Regions from separate parts of the Paenibacillus taichungensis genome, predicted to be linked through region 2. Evidence: riboswitches for the same ligand, from Rfam matches in the RefSeq annotation. Region 2 holds a riboswitch; the other holds the start of a gene.
The links. Region 2 has a riboswitch for FMN ahead of ACR1R9_RS11860 (DMT family transporter). Riboswitches for the same ligand answer to the same signal wherever they lie in the genome.
Positions count from the first base shown of each region.

Region 1: linked by a shared signal. The riboswitch ahead of ribD (bifunctional diaminohydroxyphosphoribosylaminopyrimidine deaminase/5-amino-6-(5-phosphoribosylamino)uracil reductase RibD) and the one ahead of ACR1R9_RS11860 (DMT family transporter) in region 2 are both predicted to bind FMN.

Region 1 covers NZ_CP194720.1:1,481,127-1,484,543, forward strand. Annotated here, with positions in the region: gene lysA (diaminopimelate decarboxylase) at 1-774, shown strand, start outside; gene ACR1R9_RS06830 (peptidylprolyl isomerase) at 996-1,427, shown strand; FMN riboswitch at 1,574-1,737, shown strand; gene ribD (bifunctional diaminohydroxyphosphoribosylaminopyrimidine deaminase/5-amino-6-(5-phosphoribosylamino)uracil reductase RibD) at 2,096-3,199, shown strand; gene ribE (riboflavin synthase) at 3,240-3,417, shown strand, end outside.
Region 2 covers NZ_CP194720.1:2,630,794-2,634,210, forward strand. Annotated here, with positions in the region: gene ACR1R9_RS11845 (amidohydrolase family protein) at 1-306, opposite strand, end outside; gene ACR1R9_RS11850 (CGNR zinc finger domain-containing protein) at 528-1,076, opposite strand; gene ACR1R9_RS11855 (DinB family protein) at 1,213-1,710, shown strand; FMN riboswitch at 1,792-1,943, shown strand; gene ACR1R9_RS11860 (DMT family transporter) at 2,088-3,068, shown strand; gene ACR1R9_RS11865 (amidase) at 3,205-3,417, shown strand, end outside.

The DNA.
Region 1 (3,417 bases), 1.1 Mb from region 2:
TTTGAAGCCATTGAATTGGCTTCCAAACAGTCGAACTTAGTTTTACTCGGTGTGCATTCACACATCGGATCACAAATTTTCGAAGTTGAAGGTTTCCAAATGGCAGTTCAACGCGTTGCTGAGTTTGCAGCAGCTGTGTATGAGCGTCTTAACGTAGCATTCAAAGTGGTTAATCTGGGTGGTGGCTTCGGTATCCGCTATATTGATGGAGATACACCGCTTGAAGTTTCACAATACGTGAAAGCGATCACGGATGCGGTAAAAAATCATTTTGCTCAAATCGGCTATGCCGTGCCTGAGATCTGGGTTGAACCAGGCCGCAGCATCGTAGGTGAAGCCGGAACAACACTCTACACGGTTGGAACAAGCAAAGATATTCCAGGGGTTCGTAAATACGTAGCTGTGGATGGTGGAATGACAGACAATCCACGTCCAGCTCTGTATGAGTCCAAATATGAAGCTGTATTGGCAAACCGTGCAAATGAGGCAGCTCAGGAAACGGTATCTGTTGCTGGTAAATGTTGTGAGAGCGGTGATATGCTGATCTGGGATTTGGACCTGCCCAAAGTGCAAAGCGGCGATCTGCTCGCAGTAGCTTGCACAGGCGCTTACAACTACTCCATGGCAAGCAACTATAACCGGATTCGTCGTCCGGCAGTTGTATTTGTCAAAGACGGTCAAGGGGATGTTGTCGTACGCCGTGAGACGTATCAGGACATTATCCAGAATGATCTGGTACCTGAGCGTATTGCAAAACAGCCAGTTACCCGTTAATTTAAGTTCAAATAGCGGAGTTCTATATGAAGAAGACAAAAAAGGACACTCTTTTTTGTCTTCTTTTGCATCTTGAGGGCCGGATTTTGAAAAAATCTTGCTGATTATTTTGCGATCAATCCATTTTCGGTGTACACTAAGAAAAGTGCTATAAAGCTTGGCCCAGGGTCATGCGTTCTGGCACCATTAACGATGGTCAATACGAAAGGAGTCATTTACATATGGCGAAACAAGCGAAAATCAAAATGGCAAACGGCGGAGAAGTTGTAATCGATTTGTTCGATCAAGAAGCTCCAAACACAGTAGCAAACTTTGAAAAACTGGCTAACTCCGGTTTCTACAATGGTCTTGTATTCCACCGTGTTATTCCGGGCTTTGTAGCTCAAGGCGGATGCCCTAACGGTTCCGGTGCAGGCGGCCCAGGTTACACAATCAACTGTGAAATCAACCCGAACAAACATGAGCGTGGAACATTGGCTATGGCACATGCAGGCCGTAACACAGGCGGAAGTCAGTTCTACATCTGCTACCAACCGCAACCACATTTGGATGGACAACATACTGTATTTGGTAAAGTAACCAAAGGTATGGAGTTCGTAGACGCTTTCGAAGGTCGCGACAAAATGGAAACTGTTGAAGTAGTAGAAGCTTAATCAATAACTGTATGTAAACCGTTTCGCAATTAGCGAAGCGGTTTTTGTTTACACTTAAGCTTATTAAAAGTTAGTATGTGACAAAAAGGAACAAAAAACAATTGATTTTTTGACGTTAAAGTGCTAACATCCAATTAATAACGCAACGAATCCTTCAGGGCAGGGTGCAATTCCCTACCGGCGGTGATGCAGTATGTGAGGATATCTATCCAGCATTGATGCAAAGTCCGTGACCCGTCTGCCTGTGGCAGATGGCTGATCTGGTGTAATTCCAGAACCGACAGTATAGTCTGGATGGGAGAAGGAGAGGGTGCAGTCTTTAGGGGCCGCATTCCGCAGGAGTGTTGCTGTACAGTTTTTGACGAATTCATTTCCTGTGCAGGGAGAAATCCGGTTACTTCCGGAAATCTTCATACATATGCCACACATAGAAGCTCTTTACCTGTAATTGAAGTTCATTAAGGTATGTGTCTGCTTTCACTTGCCTGAAATGAAGTTTTGGGCGATGTGTTGTTGGCGATGTATCAATAGTACTGCTGGTGACACATGTCTCTCATCATCCCCATCGAACGGTTTGTTCGACGGGGATTTTTTATTGGATATGGAACATGCCTCTCTGTTGGAAGGGAGGTCTATAACTTAAGATTTTAACCGTGGGGTGAACGGACTTGGAAATGATTAATGATGAATTTTATATGGCGCTGGCACTGGATATGGCAGAACGGGCACAAGGACAGACCGGAATCAATCCGGTAGTCGGTTGTGTCGTTGTAAAAGAAGGACGTATCGTGGGCCTCGGAAGTCATCTCAAACGGGGAACGGGTCATGCAGAGGTTCATGCGCTGAACATGGCGGGCAGTGATGCTGAAGGCAGTACAGTATACGTTACGCTTGAACCCTGTAGCCATTATGGCAAGACTCCACCATGCAGTGAACGTCTCATTCATGAGAAAGTGAAACGTGTCGTCGTATGCTGCGAAGATCCGAATCCGCAAGTCTCCGGCAGAGGGATCAGCATGCTGCGTCAACAAGGGATCGAAGTTGAAGTTGGAGTGCTGCGTGAGCGCGGAAGACGGATGAACGAGAAATTCATCAAATACATTACAACAGGTCTCCCCTTTGTAACTTTGAAGACGGCCTCTACTCTGGATGGCAAAATCGCTACGCGTAGCGGTGACAGCAAATGGATCTCTAACGAGTCAGCTCGCGAGATTGTTCACGCGCTTCGTCATCGCCATCAAGGGATTATGGTTGGTGTGGAAACGGTCATTGCAGACAATCCCGAACTCACGACTCGCTTGCAAGTGGAAGGGATTAGCCCGGTACGAATTGTGGTCGATTCCAAGCTGCGTCTGCCTGTAGGAGCCAAAATGGTCAAGGATGGCCTTGCACCAACTTGGGTGCTTACAACGGATGAGGCGAGCCCTGAAGCGGCTGAGCGGCTGGAAGCCTATGGGGTGGAGATTATACGTTGTGGTCCAGGACCACGTGTTGATCTGTTGAGTGCACTCAGCAAGCTTGGTGAGCGTGAAATTGGTTCGATTCTGCTTGAAGGCGGGGGCACTCTGAATGGTGCCATGCTGGAAGCACGGTTGGTAGATCGACTGCTCATGTTCATTGCTCCGAAAATTGTTGGAGGATACGAAACACCAGGCAGTTTCCGCTTCGAGGGTGTAGAGCGCATGAGTCAGGCAATTCAATTGCATCAGCTGGAAATTGAACAAGTTGGAGATAATATTAGCATTGGCGGAATTCCGGTTTGGCCTGAATAAATGAATTAACGATAACGAAATAAATAAAGGAGGCGGTAGCATGTTTACCGGTTTGGTGGAAGAAGTCGGTCAGATCCGGCGTATAGGTCGGAAAGGCGAAGCGATGGTCCTGAATATCGGAGCTTCCGTCATCATGAACGACTTGAAGATTGGCGATAGTGTAGCTGTGAACGGGGTATGCTTAACTGCGACAACCCTGGAGGGTGGCGGATTTACTG
Region 2 (3,417 bases):
GCTGTCTTGTGGCCGGAGTTTACTTCCCATCGCTCCATAGTAGAGATTCTGCAGATAGACCGGCAGTGACCAGTTGGTTCCCGCTGTTTTTACAAGTGACTCCCATACATGCCGGTGCGTATCTACAAGTCCAGGGAGTATGATCATCTCCGATGCATCTATCACTTCCGCTTCAATACAACTCAGATCGGGCTGGATAGCAGTAATAAGAGAATCCTCAATGAGAACGTCCGCCCGTTTATACTGACCCACCGACGAATCCATAGACAATACACAACCATTTTTCAGTAGATAACTTGTCCCCACAAGACACATCTCCAATCATTATTTTTTGTTGGATATACGCTTGAATCCTGGATGTTAATCTCTGATGAAATGACTAGCTGAAATATTTTAAGTATATAACCATTATATAGAAGTGGATAGTAAGATTCAATTTTGGTTTTATACAAATCTTATTGAATATTTCCTGTCTGTTGCAAAGTACAATAAATCACACTTTCCTTGCATATACCCTACTCTTGCTGCTAATCCTTCTTCTGTTTTGCCCGAAACCTTCTAACCTTCATCAGATTACCACACATCTTGTCATCACAATATTTCTGGGTTCTACTACGTGTATCGTCATAGAAAATCCAACGACAATCCGTATTGTCACAGATACGAATTCTTCCCCCATCCCCTTCAACTACAGTGATGGCAAAATCGGCTGCGACCTCTGCCATGACCTGCTGCCATTGAGTTCCTACAGGAATAAGTGAAAGATTCAGTCCCTCATCTCCAGCGTTCAGTCTTCTTATGACTTGACCTTCCTCCATTATGCCGTTAAGCCATTCCTGGTCTTTGTTTGATAATGCATTTCCGTCAGATAAACCAGTTGCAATAGCCTGCAATTCATTTCTGAAGTTTCTCAAAACTCCCTCTTCTTCAGAAGAAGCAGGTACAGATGCATTCAGTTGCCATTGTTTGAGGAATGCCTGCTGCCATTCGGCTTTGCCAAGCCTGTCCTCTGAGCGATTTCCACCACGCCAGTCATGGTAATCACTGTTTACAAAATCAGTCCATAGTCTATCCATACGTACCTCCGCTAAATTGTAACCATCTAAAATTAAAAAGATAGTTACAATTATTCGTGTTTGGGTTATATTAATTGTAACCACATTTAAGCACTTTAGCTAGTTACCATGAATTCATTTTAGGGAGGAAAAATCAATGACTACAACAGCAACAGAACTATTGCTCATTCAGAAAGATGATACCTGGGATCAATGTAACTGGATTGTGCCTTTATCCAAGGCACTCGAAGGACTGACTGCTGAACAGGCAGCCTGGGTTCCATCATCCGGTGGATTAAGCATCTGGCAGTTGGTTAACCATATGTATTACTATAATCATCGCTTGTTGAGTCGTATTCAGGGCAAAACACCCTCCGGTACACCTGCCGAAAACAATGAATCCACCTTTGGAGATCCCGGCGACCCTTCCGATACCACTGGCTGGAGTGCACTTATGCAAAACACAACACAATTAGCCGGACAGCTTCGTGATCAGCTCTCTTCATTAGAAGAATCCGATCTTGAAGCTCCGTACATGGATACGGATGAAAAATGGGCACATGAACTAGCTCGCTGGGTACTACACGATGCGTATCATGCAGGGCAGATTGTATTATTACGCAGACAACAGGGAAGCTGGAATATCATATTCTAAAAAAACACTTGAACTGCTAGCGCTTACAGGAATAAGATGGACTTATTAATGTTACAGCTTGTTCAACACAATATAATTGAATAGGATCTTCGGGGTAGGGTGCAATTCCCAACCGGCGGTGATGTTCTTCGGAACCAGCCCGCGACTCGCTGTTTGACCCGATGTAGGGATTCAGCGACTGACTTGGTGTGACTCCAAGGCCGACGGTACAGTCCGGATGAGAGAAGATCAACACATTGACATGCCGTTACGGAAAGGCTTATTTTCGTACGACATGTTAATGATTGAGCCCCCGTTTATTTGGTGTATACCAAAACGGGGGCTTTTGTCGATTTTGCCAACTGAAGATTCCGTGTTCTGACGAAGGAGTCCTGAATATGGAAAAGACCCAATCTGCATCAACAGTTTACCACAAGGAACGAAGTAATACCGGATTCTGGCTCGTCGTGCTCGGCGCCGCCCTTTGGGGTGTAGATCCACTGTTCCGTATTATTTTGCTCAAAACGATGACCTCCACTCAGATTGTACTGGTGGAACATATTATTGTCAGCCTTGTGGCAATTCCCGTCTTGTGGAAGTTCCGGGCCGATTTGAAAAACCTGCGTGCACGCCACTGGATAGCCGTGATATTTATCTCCTGGGGAGGATCTGCTCTCGCCACGGTATTGTTCACTCTGGCACTTACGCATAACGATCCCAACACTGTTTTGTTACTGCAAAAGATGCAGCCGCTATTTGCGATTGTTCTGGCTAAGCTGCTGCTGAAAGAAACATTGCCTCGCCGCTTCGGTGGACTGTTTATCATTGCACTTGCAGGAACATACCTGCTCACTTTCGGATTTACCCTTCCCCTTGGCAACTGGGACAATTGGGTTCATGCAGGCAGCCTGTTATCACTGGGTGCAGCTGCGTTGTGGGGCGGTTCAACGGTTATGGGGCGGCTGATGCTGGGGCAAACCCGTTATGAAACGGTCACCTCTCTGCGCTTTGTCGTAGCCTTGCCGCTACTGATCTTTATGACGTGGAACGAAGGTGCTGCCTGGACATTCCCTTCCGCTACAGGTGAACAGGCGGCTGTAGCACTTAATATTCTGGGCCAGGCTTTACTGCCAGGCTTACTGAGTCTTCTCTTATATTACAAAGGGCTCTCTTCCACCAAGGCCTCAGTCGCAACGCTTGCAGAACTGAGCTTCCCGATGGCCGGTGTACTGGTAAACTGGATTGCATTCCGTACATTAATTACATGGGAGCAACTGGTGGGCTTCATCCTCATCTGGATTGCCCTATTCGCCATCTCCAAACAGCAAGAACGATCAGCGACTCCGGCTGACGGTGCACCAAAACTTCGTACGAATTGAATTTTATATAAAAGCAAATCAATTAAGGCACTGGACATCCTTTGAGATGTTCAGTGCCTTTTGTCTTTTCGCTATTCCGGTGGTACGATGACTTATGGAATAGTAGATTAAGTCAATTTAGAGAGGAACGATCATCATGTCTTCATCTTCATCATTTTCATATACATCTTACGATGCCATAGGTTTGGCTGAACTGGTTCGCGCACGGGAGATATCCCCTGTCGAATTGCTGGAAGCGGCGTATGCACGCCTCGAAGAAGTGAACCCGCAGCTTAATGCAGTCATTCGTACATATGAAACACGTGCACGTCAGGAAGCGAGTATAGTTCGTCCGGGAGAGCAGCCCTTT